DNA from 2 places in the Paenibacillus sp. RC334 genome. Region 1 is predicted to be linked to the other one. Evidence: a T-box and tRNA genes for the amino acid it is inferred to sense, from the RefSeq annotation. Region 1 holds a T-box; the other holds one or more tRNA genes.
What was found. A T-box is a leader RNA that pairs with one kind of tRNA and senses whether it is charged. The one in region 1 lies ahead of tyrS (tyrosine--tRNA ligase), so its partner is inferred to be a tRNA-Tyr.
Positions count from the first base shown of each region.

Region 2: it encodes a tRNA-Tyr, which carries the amino acid that the T-box ahead of tyrS (tyrosine--tRNA ligase) is inferred to sense. The anticodon was not compared.

Region 1 is NZ_CP125370.1:3,499,038-3,508,948, reverse strand. Features, by position in the region: gene QMK20_RS16125 (GNAT family N-acetyltransferase) at 1-69, opposite strand, end outside; gene acsA (acetate--CoA ligase) at 312-2,027, shown strand; gene QMK20_RS16115 (transglycosylase domain-containing protein) at 2,155-5,178, opposite strand; T-box leader at 5,314-5,582, shown strand; gene tyrS (tyrosine--tRNA ligase) at 5,648-6,901, shown strand; gene QMK20_RS16105 (AraC family transcriptional regulator) at 7,128-7,994, shown strand; gene rpsD (30S ribosomal protein S4) at 8,077-8,676, opposite strand; gene QMK20_RS16095 (sensor domain-containing diguanylate cyclase) at 9,113-9,911, shown strand, end outside.
Region 2 is NZ_CP125370.1:306,520-316,430, forward strand. Features, by position in the region: rRNA gene QMK20_RS01380 (23S ribosomal RNA) at 1-2,915, shown strand, start outside; rRNA gene rrf (5S ribosomal RNA) at 3,071-3,187, shown strand; tRNA gene QMK20_RS01390 (tRNA-Ile) at 3,225-3,301, shown strand; tRNA gene QMK20_RS01395 (tRNA-Ala) at 3,326-3,401, shown strand; tRNA gene QMK20_RS01400 (tRNA-Asn) at 3,406-3,481, shown strand; tRNA gene QMK20_RS01405 (tRNA-Glu) at 3,692-3,763, shown strand; tRNA gene QMK20_RS01410 (tRNA-Val) at 3,770-3,845, shown strand; tRNA gene QMK20_RS01415 (tRNA-Met) at 3,877-3,950, shown strand; tRNA gene QMK20_RS01420 (tRNA-Asp) at 3,975-4,051, shown strand; tRNA gene QMK20_RS01425 (tRNA-Phe) at 4,133-4,205, shown strand; tRNA gene QMK20_RS01430 (tRNA-Thr) at 4,231-4,306, shown strand; tRNA gene QMK20_RS01435 (tRNA-Tyr) at 4,311-4,396, shown strand; tRNA gene QMK20_RS01440 (tRNA-His) at 4,417-4,489, shown strand; tRNA gene QMK20_RS01445 (tRNA-Gln) at 4,506-4,580, shown strand; tRNA gene QMK20_RS01450 (tRNA-Lys) at 4,585-4,660, shown strand; tRNA gene QMK20_RS01455 (tRNA-Leu) at 4,675-4,761, shown strand; tRNA gene QMK20_RS01460 (tRNA-Gly) at 4,768-4,842, shown strand; tRNA gene QMK20_RS01465 (tRNA-Cys) at 4,853-4,924, shown strand; tRNA gene QMK20_RS01470 (tRNA-Arg) at 4,951-5,027, shown strand; tRNA gene QMK20_RS01475 (tRNA-Pro) at 5,050-5,123, shown strand; tRNA gene QMK20_RS01480 (tRNA-Gly) at 5,133-5,203, shown strand; gene QMK20_RS01485 (PAS domain-containing sensor histidine kinase) at 5,309-6,412, opposite strand; gene QMK20_RS01490 (response regulator) at 6,405-7,058, opposite strand; gene QMK20_RS01495 (GAF domain-containing protein) at 7,202-7,651, opposite strand; gene QMK20_RS01500 (Crp/Fnr family transcriptional regulator) at 7,951-8,691, shown strand; gene QMK20_RS01505 (lysine-specific demethylase) at 8,950-9,111, opposite strand; gene QMK20_RS01510 (extracellular solute-binding protein) at 9,404-9,911, shown strand, end outside.

The sequences.
Region 1 (9,911 bases):
GCCTTCTACGTAAATCTTTTGCCCGTTATAACTCAGCGTGTCCAAATGGTGCAGTTTTAAATGCTGCATACATGCGCCTCCTTCTTTACCGTGACCTAGCTCTCCATATCCCCTACTTATAGCAAAAAAACAAATAAATGAAAAGGATGGTCGTCACATCCTCACCTATGATATACTGTTTTAGACATAAATTGTTCACAATTAGTCGCTTTTATCAGATGTTAAACAAAGGAATTGACATGCTTGTATTGAATTTGTAAGCGTTATCTTGTTCTGTATTATTCTCATTATATCGTGAGGAGGCTGAACGCATGAAGATTGAAGAACTCCAGGCTGTAGTTCCCACATCCAACATGGGCCCGTATGAACAAGCTTACAACCGCTTTCAGTGGGAAGATGCAGAGCGTCATTTTACGTGGTATGAATCAGGCAAGGTGAACATGGCGCATGAAGCGATTGACCGGCATGTAGAGGAAGGGAGAGGCAGCAAAACGGCGTTGTTGTATTGTGACGCGAACCGCCATGAAGCCTACACCTTTTCTCAGTTGCGTGCCAGCTCCAACAGGTTTGGTAATGTGCTGCGTAAATACGGAATTGGCAAAGGGGAGCGGGTATTTATATTTATGCCGCGTTCACCTGAGCTGGTCATTAGTCTGCTTGGCATTTTGAAGGTAGGAGCAGTCGTCGGACCTTTATTTGAGGCATTTATGGAAACGGCGGTCAAGGATCGGCTGGAGGATAGCGGGGCGGTGGCGCTGGTGACCACGCCTGGACTTCTCTCGCGCGTACAGCGTGAGGAACTTCCGGAGCTGCGGCATATTTTTGTGGTTGGCGACGTGGACGAACGGGAACAAGGGATTATTGATTTTGAAACGGAAATGCTTGCGTCCTCCGAGGAACTTGAACCGGAATGGCTGAGTCGTGAGGATGGGTTGATTATTCATTACACGTCAGGCTCAACGGGCAAGCCTAAAGGCGTGTATCATGTGCAAAACGCGATGATCCAGCACTATTATACCGGAAAAATGGTGCTGGATCTGCGTGAAGATGATGTGTATTGGTGTACAGCCGATCCCGGTTGGGTTACCGGAACGTCATATGGCATTTTTGCCCCATGGCTGAATGGAGTAACAAATGTTATTCGTGGCGGTCGTTTTAGCCCCGAGGACTGGTATCGAACCATTGAGCGTTACGAGGTGACCGTATGGTATAGCGCTCCTACGGCGTTTCGGATGCTCATGAGCGCAGGGGAGGATATCGTTGACAAATATGATCTCGGAAGCCTGCGGCATGTGCTGTCCGTCGGAGAGCCGCTGAATCCCGAGGTGGTGCGCTGGGGCTGGCAGGTATATAAGCAGCGTATTCATGATACCTGGTGGATGACGGAAACGGGTGGCCAAATGATCTGTAATTACCCTGAGCTGCCGATTAAGCCCGGCTCGATGGGAAAGCCATTGCCTGGCATTCAGGCCGCTATTCTGGACGACAGGGGGCAAGTGCTTCCGCCTAACCGAATGGGGCATTTGGCGATTCGTACGCCGTGGCCGTCTATGATGAACCGTATATGGAACAACCCGAACAAATTTCAGGAGTATTTCCGTTTTTCCGACTGGTATGTGTCTGGTGATTCTGCTTATATGGATGAGGACGGATACTTCTGGTTTCAGGGACGAATTGATGATGTCATTAATTCGTCCGGGGAGCGAATTGGTCCTTTTGAGGTCGAGAGCAAGCTTCTGGAGCATCCCGCTGTAGCGGAGGCTGGAGTGATCGGAAAGCCGGATACTGTGCGGGGAGAGATCATTAAAGCTTTTATCGCACTCCGTGAAGGCTACACCCCCTCTGAAGCTTTGCAGCAGGATATTTATCGCTTTGTCAAAGAAGGGCTGTCTGCCCATGCTGCACCACGTGAAATTGAGTTTAAGGAAAAGCTGCCCAAAACCCGTTCCGGTAAAATTATGAGACGTGTACTGAAAGCTTGGGAGCTTAATCTTCCTACAGGAGATTTGTCTACCATAGAGGATTGAAATGCTTTTTAAGAAAGATACAAAAAAGGGAGTCTCCAAAGCCGTGATGGCTAAGGAACTCCCTTTTTGTTGGTTCTGATAAAGTGGGTTTTTACCAAATATCAGTATTTGTTGCTGTTGTGAGCTTTTATGGACGAACGGCTCCGGAAGGAGCTGATTCCCCCAAGGCATTCATGGAAGTGATGCGGAACCAACCCTTCGGTTTGCTGCCCGCTTTATATTGAAAGCTGGTGGATGCGGTGGAGCCGATGTTTGTAAAAGGCTCCGCACCGCTTTCACTGTAGTACACGTTATAGCCTGTAATCGCATCCGCAGGCTTTCCTGCACTCCATTGGAGCGCTACGGCTGAGCCTGCTGCTTTCGCTTGAGGCTGCCCAGGAGCGGTAGGAATCTCCGTAGGCTGCGCACTTGGTCCATCTCCTTCACTCGGTACAACTGGATTCTCGGGATCAACAGGTGGTGCTACAGGCGCTGCACTTGCTTGGGAGCTTGGCCCTGACTCATGTCCGCCTACATCAACGGCGGTTACGTAGTAGCTGGAGCTGCCACCACCCGGGCTGTCAGAGAACACTTTGGAGCCGTCAGCCATGACGACTTTGCCAAGCCGTTGGAAGCTGCCCCCATCTGTAGAACGATATAGACGGTATCCTACGACATCGCTGTTTCCGCTTGGGCTAAAGCTGATCATAGCTTTGCCGTCACTATAGCTTACGCTAACGTTAGACGGAGCACTAGGATCGGCTCCATCGTCTTTGCGCGGATCAATCTGGGTAGGAGCCGCCTTATCTGCATCCTGAGGCAGATAGTAGGACAACGAATTATGTCGTCTCATCACGGTAAAGGCTTGCTGGAGCTCTTTAATCAGCTCTGAAATCGGTTTTTCCCGTTTGCTAACGGTCCGCTCGTTCAACATATCATCCGGTGTGCCGTCCCGTGGAATGTAATTGACACCTTGATAGGTAATATATTTGGCACGAGTGACACCATTTTCACTGTTTTTGGGTGGATACTTACTGTTGTAAATATCCGAACCGTATGCGGATGCTGTTCTTGTTACAATACCGTCTGGTCGCTTGAAGCTGTCGGTTCGGAACAGATCCGGATCCTTTGCGGTCACTTCATTCATGATTTGCGCCCACAGGCGGCGTGCCCGCTCTTTTTGTGCTTTCGTTTCAAGCTTATTGACAGGTTGCTTGTAACCAACCCATACACCCAGTGTGACGTCAGGCGTAAAGCCCTCGAACCATACATCGGTATAAGATTGTGTAGTACCTGTTTTACCAGCAATCGGAATCTTGCCAGCTTGATTGAAATTACGCTTCACCAGTCTGCCTGTACCTTCCGACACAGCTGTACGCAGCATATCCGTCATCAGATAGGCGGTTTGTGGTGTAAAGGCTTGTACGGGATTAGGCTGATGCTTATAAACGATATTCCCTTGCGAGTCCACAATCTTTTCGATCATGTAGGCGTCATTAAATACACCGCCGTTTGGAATCGCACCATAAGCATTCGTCAGTTCCTCGACTGTGACCCCATGGGCCAAACCGCCGAGTACACCCGTCTGGGCGTTGTTATCGCTTGGTTCCAAGGTGGTAATGCCTAGCTTCTTGGCAAAATCCCAAGCTTTGCTGATACCTACCTTTTCGTTAAACAGCTTGAGTGCTATCGTATTTAGTGACTGATTCAACGCATAACGGGCCGTAACCAGCCCCTGATAGCGGTTATTGGCGTTTTTCGGGATGTGATACCCATTGCTGCCATCCTTCAAAATAATAGGTGCATCATCCACGATGCTGCCAGGCTGCACGAGACCGCTGTCCAATGCAGGGAGATAGGCGGCAATCGGCTTCATAGCCGATCCCGGCTGGCGTACCATCTGGGTAGCATAATTCATCTGTTCTTTTTGGAAATCCCGGCCTTCCATCATACCGAGAATCGCGCCTGTTTTGTGCTGGATAAGAATGGCGGCCGCTTGCTCGTCACCCTTGGTTTTACTTGTGGAAGAGAAATTATCCTTGTTTTCTGCAATTTGGCGCATCGACTTGTAGATACTTTTATCAATAGTGGTGTATACCATATAACCACCTGTTCGAAGCTGTTGTTCAGCTTCTTTGAGCAAGTCGTTATCATCCTTGGTTTTGGCATCTGCACTGGCATTGGCCGCTTGACCCGGATTTGTGACTGACATAAGTGCCTGTGCCGCTTGCCGTTCCGTTTCCATCATAAGATACGGATACGTGTTGTAGGCTTTAACAGTGCGTGGAGCGAGCGACTTTTTGATATCAAAAGCCATCGCCTCATCATACTGTGCCTGATTGATTTTGTTCTCCTCTAGCATCCTGCTAAGTACCAGGTGCTGGCGGTTGATCGCCCTTTTAAAGCCGGACTCGTTAAATTCACCCTTACCGTTGTAAGCGGAATAAGAGGAAGGAAGCTGTGGCAGACCTGCCAGATAGGCGGCTTGAGCCACATTCAGCTTATTCAGATCATTCTCATTAAAAATACCTTTGGCCGCTGCTTTGATCCCAAAGACGTTATAACCGCTTGATCCGTTACCAAAAGGTACTTTATTGAGATAGGCCGTAATAATTTGCTGCTTGCTCAGGAAGCGCTCAAGGCGCAGAGAGAGCAAAATTTCCTTGACCTTGCGGTCATCCGTGCGATCCAGATTCAGAAAGACACGACGGGCGAGCTGCTGGGTTAGGGTGCTTCCCCCGGTTTGTACGGATTCATGCAGCGCTTTTTGTTTTATAGCCCGCAGCGTTCCCGACAGATCGACACCTTTATGCTCGTAAAAATGGTTATCTTCAATGGCAATGACTGCGTTAATAACGAGTTGCGGAATCTCCTTAAACGTGACAGGACGCCGATCTTCTTCTGTCCGGAGCTGTCCGATAGGGGAGCCATCATTGAAATAAGCGAAGCCTGTAATTGCGTTTTTGTCTACTTCCTGTTCAATCATGGATCTGGAGCGCACAGGCTCGCTTTTTACAATAGAGGCTACATAGCCGGCTGCGGCTCCTCCTGCAAACAGCGCTCCCATAAAACCGATGATGACGACCCACTTTATGACACGGCCGAGCCTTCGCATGTATGTCCGTAAGCGGGAAGGCTTTGGCTCTGACACATTGTTTTTTTCTTCAACCATTAAGTCTTCCTCCTTTATAACAGCCATTATTATAGCATAAAATTACAAAATGAACCCATATGCTAAAAAGCCTGTCTTTTGGTGTCGTTGACTCTATAAAAGTGGTGTGTTATAAATAAGTCAAAGTAAATATCGTGAAAAGCAGAGAAAGACTTCAGTAGAAGGTGGAATCACGTTGTGCAGAGAGCCGATGGGTGGTGCGAATCGGTAACGACCCTCCTTTGAATTACTGTCTGGAGCTGTCTGGATGAATGGTGTAGCTTTTGCAGATTTGTGAAGCTGACTATAGTAATCCAGTACCGGGTGTAGGCCCGTTATAGGAATGAAGTGAAAGAAACGCTTGTCTTTGGCATATGTTTCTTTAATTAGGGTGGTAACGCGAGCGGCTCCTTCTCGTCCCTTGGGATGAAAGGGGCTTTTTGGTCTGTTTAATATGTAATATTTTGGATAAAAACAGGAGGTATACAGGATGAAATGGGAAGAGTTGAAGCCTGAACAGCAGGTAGAGGTAGAACGTCAATTAAATGTGATTCAACGTGGTGTGGCAGAAATTGTACCGGAGGACGAGCTGAAGCGTAAGCTTATTAAATCGGTCGTTAGCGGTGAGCCGCTTCAAATTAAATTAGGACTTGACCCATCGGCGCCGGACATTCACATCGGGCATACGGTCGTTATGCATAAGCTACGCCAGTTTCAGGAGCTTGGTCATCAGGTACAACTTATCATCGGCGATTTTACGGGCAAGATTGGTGATCCGACAGGCAAATCGGAAACTCGTAAGCAGCTGACCGAGGAAGATGTCCAGCGCAATGCTCAGACGTATAAGGAGCAGATATTCAAAATTCTGGACCCCGAAAAAACAAAGGTATACTACAATTCCCATTGGTTGGCGCCCATGTCTTTTGCGGATGTGGTAACGCTGGCCGCTAAAGTAACTGTCGCACGTATGCTGGAACGGGATGACTTTACGAAAAGATACCAAAACGGCTTGCCGATCAGCATCCATGAATTTTTCTACCCGTTGATGCAAGGGATGGATTCCGTGGAACTCCGAAGCGACATTGAGTTGGGCGGTACAGATCAAAAGTTCAATTTGCTGATGGGCAGAACTCTGCAAAAGGAATACGGAGTGGAGCCACAGGCCACCATTACGTTGCCACTGCTTGAAGGGCTGGATGGCGTGCAGAAGATGAGCAAAAGTCTGGGCAATTACATTGGTGTCGATGAAGAGCCGAACGAAATCTATGGAAAATCCATGTCGGTTCCTGATGAACTGATGTTTAAATATTTTGAGCTGGCAACAGATTTGAACAATGAGGAACTGGCTGAGCTCGCGGAAGGTATTAAGAACGGTTCAGTGCATCCGCGTGACGCCAAAATGAAGCTGGCCGGAACGTTGGTACGCATGTACCACGGTAAGGAAGCGGAGGAAGCAGCGAAGCAGCATTTTGTGACTGTATTCCAGCAACGAGCACTGCCTGACGATATTGAAGAGTTCACTTTGACGGAGGATCATTTGGAAGATGGCGGCATCCGTGTCATCCAATTGCTGACTCAATTGGGCTTTGCGGCTTCTAACGGTGAAGCCAAACGCAGCATTCAGCAGGGCTCGGTCAAAATTAACGAAGAGAAATGGACCGATGTAAACGAAGCATACACGCCGCAGGAAGGCGATATTGTGCAGGTTGGTAAACGGAAGTTCGCCAAAATCAAGCTGGGTTGATTTTTATAGTTGGGAAATAAAAATGCTTTTAAAAGCAACGCTGAGACGATATTCATGTCTTAGCGTTGCTTTTTTACACATTCTATTTGAAGTGAAAAACCGTGGTAAACTTAGCACAAATGATCAAACAAGCTTGTGTAGGATTGTACATAATGGATTACGAAGTCTTATTAAATTCGCTTGGCGGATGAATGGTCAAACCACAACGAGTAAGGGGAAGGATCGTATGGACTACTTTAAAAGAATACAGTGTGCGATTGAGTTTATTGAAATGAATCTTCGGGAGGAGTTAGAAATTACTGAAATTGCTTCGCAAGCTTGCTTTTCAGCCTTTCATTTTCAGCGGCTTTTTCAGGCGATATCGGGCTTTACGGTTCAACAGTATATAAGGAAGAGAAGATTATCGGAGGCGGCTGTAGGGCTGAAACGGTCCCATCAAAACGTATTAGATATCGCTCTTGAATACCAGTACAGCTCGCAAGAAGCGTTTACACGTGCTTTTGAAAAAAGTTTTGGTGTCACCCCGGGGAGATACCGGAACCGTGATATAGATATTTCTCGACAACACAAGATCAATTTTCTGGATTATCAAAAGAACACCAAAGGAGATTTAGATGTTAATAAGCCGGTGATGCTGCAACTCGATACGATTAAGATTATAGGGCATGAATACAAAACAAACCTGAATCATGAGCAGCATTATAATGAGATTCCAGGATTTTATGATCACTTTGGAAAGAATGAGCATTTTATGCGCATTCCGAACAAAATTGCACCGGGGATGTCGTATGGTATTGCTTGCTATTTTCAAGATAATGGTGAATTTTCATTTGTGATTGGCGAGGAAGTTGAGGGAGAAGCGGAGGATTTGGCAAAGGGCTTTATCTATATGGAGATTCCAGCTGGAAGGTATGCCGAATTTAACGCTTCAGGTCCAAATGGCCGGGTTCAGGATGTAAGAAACTATATCTACGGCACATGGCTTCCCAACTCTAATTTTGAGCGTAGGGAAGGACCGGATTTTGAAATCACCGATGTGATGAATTCTTCCTTTCCCGATTTGGATATTAAGGTATATATACCGATCGAATAAAATGTTGCAAGCTTCACGCAACAGTAACACGAAAAAAAGCACCCGAACGAAGTTCGGGTGCTTTTCGGTGCTATCACAAGGATTAGCGGTTGTAGAATTCGACGATTTGTTTTTCGTCGATATCTTGGGACAATTCGCCACGCTCAGGCAAACGGATGTATTTGCCTTCCAGAGCTGCGTCATTGTACTCCAGGTAAGCTGCCAAGTGGTTGCGGTTTTCCAAAGCTTCTTTGATGGAAGACAGGGAACGACTTCTTTCACGTAGGCCGATCACGTCGCCCAAGCTTACTTGGTAAGAAGCGATGTCAACTTTTTTACCGTTCACAGTAACGTGACCGTGTGCTACCAATTGACGTGCGCCTGCACGGGAGTTAGCAAAGCCAAGACGGAACACGAGGTTGTCCAGGCGGCTTTCCAGCAAGAACATGAAGTTCTCACCAGCGATACCGTGCATGTGTTGAGCTTTGTTGAACAGAGTGCGGAATTGTTTTTCACCCAAGCCGTACATGTGACGCAGCTTTTGTTTTTCTTGAAGCTGCATACCGTAGTTGCTGATTTTTCTCCGTTGGTTTGCACCATGTTGTCCCGGAGGGAAAGGGCGTTTCAATTCTTTACCTGTGCCGCTCAGGGAAATTCCCAGACGACGGCTCAATTTAAATTTAGGACCAGTGTAACGTGCCATTATAGAGTTAACTCCTTCATAATTAAAATTTGAGTTGGGGCTCTCTTTGCGCTCCAATTTGTTCGGCGCTCCCTATCAAGGTGATGCGCACTACTGACAGAAAAGTTCAGCCGCTGTCCTGTCAGCAACAAATAAGATGAGGGTGACACAAACTGTTACGCCCAAAATTTAAGATCCGCACAGTAGATAATTCTGCCGTACAGTCTTTTTCATTAATATATACTATATGTAATAGTGGGTCAATGTCAAGAAGAGAAAAAGAATGAAAACGTCAAAATTTGTCGATAGGGCTTTAGAACTAAAAAAGTGGGACGAATTTCTGGAAAATGGATGCATATTTCTGTAGTTAAGAGTAAAATAGATCATATTATAAGCTATAGTGGTGTATAGCCGCTGTCTTGGTACAGCTAATTTTGCTGTGAAGGAGCGCCTTAATATGTCGGACTTTTCAACAACGGATCAGCAAACGCTTGACGGTAAAACAGCCCAGGCTAGCGATGCCCCGCTGTTTGATGATAAAGGATATACGTCTTTTGCCTGGCTCCAAAACATGGATATGACACCATTTGATTTCCCCTATATTAATCAGCTTCTTGTCCAAGGGTATCGAAACTGGTTGCAGCAGAGCAATGGCATATCGTGGGTTAATGAAGAACATACCGCCGTTTTTAATTTTACAGGTGTTCGGGTTGCAGGTAGGGAAGAGGATGATGACGAGGATTTGGAGCTGGTCGAACGTTGCTGTTTGTCCAGAGAAATGGAAATAAGCCAACGCAAACTTCGGGACGGAAGCCTTGCATTTGTGTACATGATTCCTGTATTTTGCCGCAATTATAAGGGTGAGACTTTTGCTGCTCTTCGTTTTACACTGCCTGCTCAACATTCTGTTCCTGAGCAGGATGCATTATTGGCGGCAGCTTTGCATTTTAGATCCTGCTTTTATACGAGATTTGAGTATATATTTATGGAAGACATCCTCGGGATGAAGAACCGGAGCGACCGCGAAGGCAGGCGACGCTCTATTTTATTTCAGATTGTAAAGCGGATGCATGACAAGATTGATGTTGAAGGCGTGCTGGACGAGGTATTTGGCAGCATAGCTTACTTGTTTCCTCATGTGGATATCACGTTATATATGAGCCAGGATCGACACAGTCGTAATCCACAGGTCAAACCTTTGTTGTTGCACGAGCGGGACGAGGATGTATGTGTACGTGCATTTATGAAAGGTCAAA
Region 2 (9,911 bases), 2.8 Mb from region 1:
GAGCACACGGAGGATGCCTAGGCGCCAGGAGCCGACGAAGGACGTGGCGAACAACGATAAAGCCTCGGGGAGCTGTAAGCAAGCTTTGATCCGGGGATGTCCGAATGGGGAAACCCGGCTGTCTTCATCGACAGTCACTTTCTGCTGAATACATAGGCAGAACAGAGGCATACCAGGGGAACTGAAACATCTAAGTACCCTGAGGAAGAGAAAACAATAGTGATTCCGTCAGTAGCGGCGAGCGAACGCGGATTAGCCCAAACCAAGGAGCTTGCTCCTTGGGGTTGTGGGACGTCTCACATGGAGTTACAAAGGAACCGGTTAGATGAAGAGGTCTGGAAAGGCCCGCCAGAGAAGGTAAAAGCCCTGTAGTTCAAAACTTGTTCCCTCCGAGACGGATCCCGAGTAGTGCGGGGCACGTGAAACCCCGTATGAATCCGGCAGGACCATCTGCCAAGGCTAAATACTCCCTGGCGACCGATAGTGAAGCAGTACCGTGAGGGAAAGGTGAAAAGCACCCCGGAAGGGGAGTGAAATAGATCCTGAAACCGTGTGCTTACAAGAAGTCAGAGCCCTATTGATGGGTGATGGCGTGCCTTTTGTAGAATGAACCGGCGAGTTACGTTCCCGTGCAAGGTTAAGGTGAAGAGCTGAAGCCGCAGCGAAAGCGAGTCTGAATAGGGCGAGTTAGTACGTGGACGTAGACCCGAAACCGGGTGATCTACCCCTGTCCAGGGTGAAGGTGCGGTAACACGCACTGGAGGCCCGAACCCACGCATGTTGAAAAATGCGGGGATGAGGTGGGGGTAGCGGAGAAATTCCAATCGAACCCGGAGATAGCTGGTTCTCCCCGAAATAGCTTTAGGGCTAGCCTCGGAATAAGAGTCGTGGAGGTAGAGCACTGATTGGGTGCGGGGCCCGCAAGGGTTACCAAGCTCAGTCAAACTCCGAATGCCATAGACTTGGTTCCGGGAGTCAGACAGTGAGTGCTAAGATCCATTGTCGAAAGGGAAACAGCCCAGACCATCAGCTAAGGTCCCCAAGTGTGTGTTAAGTGGGAAAGGATGTGGAGTTGCACAGACAACCAGGATGTTGGCTTAGAAGCAGCCACCATTGAAAGAGTGCGTAATAGCTCACTGGTCGAGTGACTCTGCGCCGAAAATGTAACGGGGCTAAACACGCCACCGAAGCTATGGCTTGATATTTAGGTATCAGGGGTAGGGGAGCGTTGAATGTGGGTTGAAGGTGTACCGTAAGGAGCGCTGGACTGCATTCAAGTGAGAATGCCGGTATGAGTAACGAAAAGATCTGTGAGAATCAGATCCGCCGAAAGCCTAAGGGTTCCTGAGGAAGGTTCGTCCGCTCAGGGTAAGTCGGGACCTAAGGCGAGGCCGATAGGCGTAGTCGAAGGACAACAGGTCGAAATTCCTGTACCACCGTAATCCGTTATGAGCGATGGGGTGACGCAGTAGGGTAGTGACGCGGACTGATGGATGTCCGTCTAAGCAGTGAGGCTGGTGTGTAGGCAAATCCGCACATCGTAAGGCTGGGCTGTGATGGGGAGCGAAAATTATAGTAGCGAAGGTCATGATCTCAGACTGCCAAGAAAAGCCTCTAGCCAGGAGAAGGTGCCCGTACCGCAAACCGACACAGGTAGGCGAGAAGAGAATTCTAAGGCGCGCGGAAGAACTCTCGTTAAGGAACTCGGCAAAATGACCCCGTAACTTCGGGAGAAGGGGTGCCTCGGTAGGGTGAATAGCCCGAGGGGGCCGCAGTGAAAAGGCCCAAGCGACTGTTTAGCAAAAACACAGGTCTGTGCGAAGCCGCAAGGCGAAGTATACGGGCTGACGCCTGCCCGGTGCTGGAAGGTTAAGGGGAGTGGTAAGTCCTTTTAGGGCGAAGCTATGAACCGAAGCCCCAGTAAACGGCGGCCGTAACTATAACGGTCCTAAGGTAGCGAAATTCCTTGTCAGGTAAATTCTGACCCGCACGAATGGCGTAACGACTTGGGCGCTGTCTCAACGAGAGATCCGGTGAAATTTTAATACCTGTGAAGATGCAGGTTACCCGCGACAAGACGGAAAGACCCCATGGAGCTTTACTGCAGCTTGATATTGAATTTGGGTACGATCTGTACAGGATAGGTGGGAGCCTAAGAGACTTGAGCGCCAGCTTGAGAGGAGGCATCCTTGGGATACCACCCTGATCGTATCTAGGTTCTAACTTGGTACCGTGACCCGGTACGAGGACAGTGTCAGGTGGGCAGTTTGACTGGGGCGGTCGCCTCCTAAAGAGTAACGGAGGCGCCCCAAGGTTCCCTCAGAATGGTTGGAAATCATTCGAAGAGTGCAAAGGCAGAAGGGAGCTTGACTGCGAGACCTACAAGTCGAGCAGGGACGAAAGTCGGGCTTAGTGATCCGGTGGTACCGCATGGAAGGGCCATCGCTCAACGGATAAAAGCTACCCTGGGGATAACAGGCTTATCTCCCCCAAGAGTCCACATCGACGGGGAGGTTTGGCACCTCGATGTCGGCTCATCGCATCCTGGGGCTGAAGTAGGTCCCAAGGGTTGGGCTGTTCGCCCATTAAAGCGGTACGCGAGCTGGGTTCAGAACGTCGTGAGACAGTTCGGTCCCTATCTGTCGTGGGCGTAGGAAATTTGAGAGGAGCTGTCCTTAGTACGAGAGGACCGGGATGGACGTACCGCTGGTGTACCAGTTGTTCCGCCAGGAGCACCGCTGGGTAGCTATGTACGGAAGGGATAAGCGCTGAAAGCATCTAAGCGTGAAGCCCCCCTCAAGATGAGATTTCCCAATTAGTAAGACCCCTTGAAGACGACGAGGTAGATAGGTTGGGGGTGGAAGTGCAGTAATGCATGGAGCTGACCAATACTAATCGGTCGAGGGCTTATCCTAAAGTATAGGACGCAATGGAGTTTCGGATCCAGTTTTCAGGGTGTAACACCTTGAAGGTATGTAGAAGATACATACGACAAGCGCAGGGCTATTCATTTACACGATTAGTGATGAACTGAATATCCATACGGAAGAATTTGTTTTACAAATTCATGTTTGGTGGCGATAGCGGAGGGGTTCCACACGTACCCATCCCGAACACGACCGTTAAGCCCTCCAGCGCCGATGGTACTTGGACCGCAGGGTCCTGGGAGAGTAGGACGTCGCCAAGCAATGTCCCTTTAGAGGATAATGAAGACATACATATTAGGGCCTTTAGCTCAGCTGGTTAGAGCGCACCCCTGATAAGGGTGAGGTCGGTGGTTCGAGTCCACTAAGGCCCACCACTTCTTGATTAACACAAAATGACTGGGGCCATAGCTCAGCTGGGAGAGCGCCTGCCTTGCACGCAGGAGGTCAGCGGTTCGATCCCGCTTGGCTCCACCAATATTCCCTGATAGCTCAGTTGGTAGAGCACTCGACTGTTAATCGAGTTGTCACAGGTTCGAGTCCTGTTCGGGGAGCCAAATCTTGAATATTTTTCAATTTTATATATAAGGTGGCGGCGTAGCTGGTTGAGGACTACAATCCATTCCAGTTAGGTAGGGTTTAATCCATATGTTGCTTGTTAGAGAGATACCCAAGTGGATATAAGGGGTTAGACTGCGAAAGTGGTGCAAGGGTTTGAATCCCTCTCTCCGTCATAAAGTTTGAAAATTTCAAGGATTCTTTTGTAAGGCCCGTTGGTCAAGCGGTTAAGACACCTCCCTTTCACGGAGGTAACAGGGGTTCGATTCCCCTACGGGTCATAGTATGGAGGCTTAGCTCAGCTGGGAGAGCATCTGCCTTACAAGCAGAGGGTCGGGGGTTCGAACCCCTCAGCCTCCACCATTTATGTTATACAAGTATTCCCTTTTAATGTCGCGGGGTGGAGCAGTTCGGTAGCTCGTCGGGCTCATAACCCGAAGGTCACAGGTTCAAATCCTGTCCCCGCAATTGATTTTCCTTAGGATTATCTATGGAACTGTGGTGTAGAGGCCTAACATGCCTGCCTGTCACGCAGGAGATCGCGGGTTCGAATCCCGTCAGTTCCGCCATTTTATGAAATATATAACTGGCATTTTTGTGTATTCTACATATAATGTGGGTTTGTATATTACAGCTATAAAACAACATATGGCTCGGTAGCTCAGTCGGTAGAGCAGAGGACTGAAAATCCTCGTGTCGGCGGTTCGATTCCGTCCCGAGCCACCTTTCAAGTGGGAATGAGTAATGTGCCGGTGTAGCTCAACTGGTAGAGCAACTGACTTGTAATCAGTAGGTTGGGGGTTCAAGTCCTCTCGCCGGCACCATTTTGGAGGATTAGCGAAGTGGCCAAACGCATCAGACTGTAAATCTGCTCCCTTACGGGTTCGGTGGTTCGAATCCATCATCCTCCACCAGTCTTTTCATAATCATTATGGCGGTCGTGGCGAAGTGGTTAACGCACCGGACTGTGACTCCGGCATTCGTGGGTTCAAGCCCCATCGGCCGCCCTTTATTTTCATTTAATGGGGATTAGCCAAGCGGTAAGGCAACGGACTTTGACTCCGTCATGCATAGGTTCAAATCCTATATCCCCAGCCATTAAGAGCCATTAGCTCAGCTGGTAGAGCACCTGACTTTTAATCAGGGTGTCGAAGGTTCGAATCCTTCATGGCTCACCATTTTTGTTTATTTTGCGGTCGTGGCGGAATTGGCAGACGCGCACGGTTCAGGTCCGTGTGGGCTAACCCCCGTGGAGGTTCGAGTCCTCTCGACCGCACCATATTTTGCGGACGTGGCTCAGCGGTAGAGCATCGCCTTGCCAAGGCGAGGGTCGCGGGTTCGATTCCCGTCGTCCGCTCCATTATCCATTCGGCGCCATAGCCAAGTGGTAAGGCAAAGCTCTGCAAAAGCTTCACTCCCCAGTTCAAATCTGGGTGGCGCCTTTACTGCTCATTATGGATTATATTATGCGCCCTTAGCTCAGCTGGATAGAGCGTTTGACTACGAATCAAAAGGCCGGGAGTTCGAATCTCTCAGGGCGCGCCATTTTCTTAAAAATGTATAATATCGGGATGTAGCTCAGCTTGGTAGAGCACCTGGTTTGGGACCAGGGGGTCGCATGTTCAAATCGTGTCATCCCGATACTGATTTGCGGGTGTAGTTCAATGGTAGAACTTCAGCCTTCCAAGCTGATAGCGTGGGTTCGATTCCCATCACCCGCTTTTTGCTATAGCGGATTCTTGTTGCCTCAGTGGTGACACCTTATAAATAAAGAGAGCCTGTCTGGGGACAGCGCTCTCTCTTTTTTTATTTATGCTGTTGTATCTTTACACAGGAATGGTCAGTTGGATGGAGGTCCCCTGTTCTGGTGAAGAGGTTACGCTCATCCATCCTCCTACGCCCCTGGCTCGTTCCTCCATGCTGAACAGTCCCACGCCCTCCCCTTGGGATTGCTCGGAGAATCCAATACCTTCATCCCAAATAGTCACTTGTATGGTCTCACTCTGATCCTCTACGTTGACATGTGCCTCTGCTACGTCCGCATACTTGGCTACATTCGTCAAGGCTTCCTGTACAATCCGATAAATCGCTATTTCTTTGCGGATATCAAGGCGTTTACGTAAATTACATTGAAAATGTACCTCAATTCCGTAATGAGAACAATAGTTTTCAATATAGGTTCGTATGGCCGGTACGACGCCCAAATCATCCAGAACCGACGGACGAAGTTCCCATGCCAGTCCACGGACATCCTTAATAATGTCAGTCACCTGTGAACGCAGCTTTTCCAGAGCAGGACTAGGCTGTTCAGCAAGCTGGCTATCCAGTTGAATAATCAGCGCAAACAAGCTTTGCCCAATTCCATCGTGAAGCTCTCTTGAGAAACGCTTGCGCTCTTCCTCCTGTATTTGCATCACTTGCGTCATCATCGTCTGAAGCTCAGCCTCTACTTTTTTTAGTTTGGTTACCTCATTACGGATCGCCAAATACTGATAGGGCTTACCTTCTTCGTCCATGGACGGAACGATGGTGGTATTCACCCAATAGTAGGTGTTGTCTTTGGCTCGATTACGTATCTCTCCCTGCCATACCTCGCCTGAACGAATTGTGGTCCACAGGTTTTTCATAAAGGCAGGGGTATGATAGCCCGAATTAATGAGGCGATGATCCCGACCGATCAGCTCTTCGCGACTGTATTGCGAAATCTCGCAGAACTTGTCGTTGACGTACTGAATAATGCCCCGGTGATCGGTCAAAGCAACGATAGAGGACGTATCCAACGCAAATTTCAGATTGGATAGCTGGTGAAGTGAGTTACGCAGTGCATGGAGAAAAGGGGATTCCGGTATATGCGCTTCCAAATTATCCAGCAGCTTATCGGCTGACTCGCCAAAAGCATGCTGGAGCAAAGGATTAGAAGGTTCATTCATAATGCAGCAGCCCCTTTTTTAATGCAAATTTGACCAGCTCGGGCCGTGTTTTCAGGTTAAGCTTCTCCATCAGGTTACTTTTGTGGGACTCAACAGTTTTGACGCTGATCACCAGACGCTCGGCAATTTCCTTGTTTGCATATCCCTTGGCTACCCACGAAAGGATTTCCTTTTCACGTTCAGAAAGGGACTCATACGGGCCGGCTATGCCTTCCTTTTTGATCTTATCCAGATATTCACTCATTAGCCGTTTGGTTGCATTCGGGTACAGATAGGCGCTACCTTCGGCCACAGACTGAATGGCAGCAAGTAATTCCTCGTGAGGTGCGCTTTTTAAAATATATCCGGAAGCTCCGGCCTGAATGGCCCGGAACAGATATTCTTCATCGTCATGCATCGTTAAAATAAGCACTTCCGTATCGGGCAACTGTTTTTTCAATTCAGTAGTTGCCGTAAGACCGTCTTTGCCAGGCGGCATACTAAAATCCATGAGTACAACATTGGGCTGTAACTCTATCGCCTTGCGAATCGCTTCATCCCCGTCCGCTGCATCTCCTACCACCTTAATACCGTGTTTGCCGTCCAATAGGGCCATGAGGCCGGAACGTACGACAACATGATCATCCACTACAAGTATACGAATCAATTTGTCATCCCCTCGAACGGTAGAACCGTACGTTTTGTCATCATCATAGCAAATTTAAGGGATTCCAATCAACATAAACAGTTAGATACAATTATATTTCGTAATATATATCCGTCTCATTTTCTATAAAAATGCCATTAATCTTATAGAGTAAGAGTGTGGGCACATAGCTGACCAAGCTGCTCGGCGACTTGTGTGGCCCCTGCGACGTCGGAATCGGTGAACACTCTCACATCACGATTACCGAGAAGCAATACACCGTTCGGCAGATCCCCTGTGCTGGAAAAGGGAATAGCCACAGCAGAGTGAAGCTGCTCCGCCAGCATCAGCGCACATTCCTGACGTAAACGGATGCTGCCGGAGAGCATAGCACTTACGGTCACGGTACGCCCCAGACGAACAGCCATCCCGGCAATACCATGTCCTACCTTAAAAGAAATACGCCGATAGCGTTCGCTACGGCTGCCAGAGGCATAATACCATTGCAACCTGCCGCCCGGCTTGGACATGAGCGCAAGTGCTGTGAGATCCCCATAGATACGATCTCTCAACTGATCCAGTGTTTTGCGCATTTCATCCGTTATTTCTAGCATAGAAGACACATCCTTTTCCGTAACAAAACTGTAGCTCTAACTTATTGTAGTCCCGGCAGTTACAAAAGTAAGTCAGGGAACCCCCTGATCTATAGGTGCAGGAAACACTGACTTTTGAACATGCGGGGCAAGGAGTAGGAGGAAAGCCGTTAAATTAGGCTCTGCTTGATGGCAGGAGTGATATTTATCACAGCGAATCAGGGAGTAGGAAGGTGTAAAATCAGGTGTTCTCCTGATAACAACTGATGCGTCAAAACATTATGATATAGATATCAGGTAAACACGAGGAGGACACTAACATGCAAGCCACTTGTACGGAACGGTTTGGGGATGAAGTGGAACGCACGGGAATTCAGCTTTTTTTGACTGAGGAACATTTTGGGCTGCTGAAGGATATCATGTCCTGGAAAAAGGTAAAGGCGGGTATTACGCTTTTTAGAGAGGGCGAAGAATCGGAGCAGCTATATTATATACATTCGGGCCATGTTAAGCTTCGCAAGTCGACAGAAGACGGAAAAGAATTGATTTTGACCATTCAGCATCAAGGCGACTTGATTGGGGAGTTCAGCGGGATAGATGGAGAAGAGTATAGCTGCACTGCAGAAACAGCCGATGCCTGTGAGCTGGGCGTCGTGCGTGTTCAGGACCTGGAATCGCTTCTGTCCAAAAATGGAGCGATGGGGCTTCAATTCATTCAGTGGATGGCTATGAAGCAACGGATTATGCAATCGCGGTTTCGGGATTTGCTGCTGTATGGTAAAACAGGTGCATTGGCCTCTACGCTAATCCGGGCGAGTAACACATGCGGTGTAGCAGTGAAGGATGGCATTTTACTGAATATGAAGCTGAGCCACTCCGAGCTGGGCGAAATGATTGGAGCGACGCGGGAGAGTGTGAATCGGATGCTAAGCTCGTTGAAGGAGCAGGGGACGCTTGATACGCGGGATGGCAAAATAGTCATTCATGATCTCAAGGTGCTGCGCATGATGTGCTGCTGCCCTTCATACGGCCAATGTGCGCATGAAATTTGCCGACTCTAAAAAATATGAACATAAATAAGGCGGAGTCCCTGAGGACCCGCCTTGATTTACGTTTTCTGACAACCTGCACTTATACATCAGCATTTTGCATAATTCGATTCCGAACGCTTAAAAGTACTATATATAGACGAAATAAACCATTTCGATCTTTATATTGCTGATTTGAAATCGCTCTTGGGATTTATGTAAAATGATCACATTTATAACACAAAAAAAGCTAATCAACGCCGTATAGCGGTCAATTAGCTGGGGAGACGATTATTGATCTATTTCAACCTGTTCTGTCTGGAGGACACTTAAGGCTTGAAGTTTACGTGTAATTTCCTTTTGCCACTTTATATCTCCGACTTGTACCGCAAGATTGAGAAGATCCAAATAATCATCAATATGCAGGGAGGTTCTACTAAAAGCTTCTTTCACTGCGGTCCTGCCTCCTTTGGAGTCCATGTATATTTCCCTTTTAATAATGAGAATCATTATCAAAGAATGAGCTTATTCATATTATGCCTGTGTTCGAGATAAATTGCAAGTTATGATATGAATGAATTTTGAAGCGCACGAATGAGGGCTTGAAAAAACAAACCCTTCTCCTTAAGTTCACACATTGTTCACTTCTTTTCTATAGAACATAATGAAAAAAACAAGCGGGCATTGAGTGTTCACAGACGGGAGACAATTCGCGCAATGCTTCAACAAGAGGAGGAAAAAGATAATGGGCATAACAAAAATGAAAGCGTTTGCTATTTTGATGGCGAGCGCCTTGGCATTGACGCTGACAGCTTGTAATAACGGACAGAGCGCAAGTCCGGGAAACTCGGGCAGCAAGGGTGGAGACATTGCAAGTAAAGAAGTGACGATCACCTTCCAGAACATTAATCCTGATCCTAGCACTCCTTCATACAAAATGATAAAGCAAATTGTAAGTCAATATGAGCAGAATCATCCGAATGTCAAAATTGAGCTGGATTCGCTGAATACAGATCAACAAAAGCTAAAGCTGAAAACACAGGCGGCGGCGAAGGAAGTTCCGGATATTACGATTGTAAACCCGGCCGCACAGATGAAGCCCTTCGTAGATGCCGGGCTGCTGGCTCCTCTGAACGATGTGGCGGATAAAGATGGGTTGAAAGATACATTTCAGGATGGACTGCTCAATTATTATAGTTTTGATGATAAGCTTTATGCTTTTCCCGACGGCAACAATATAGAAGTAGTGTTTT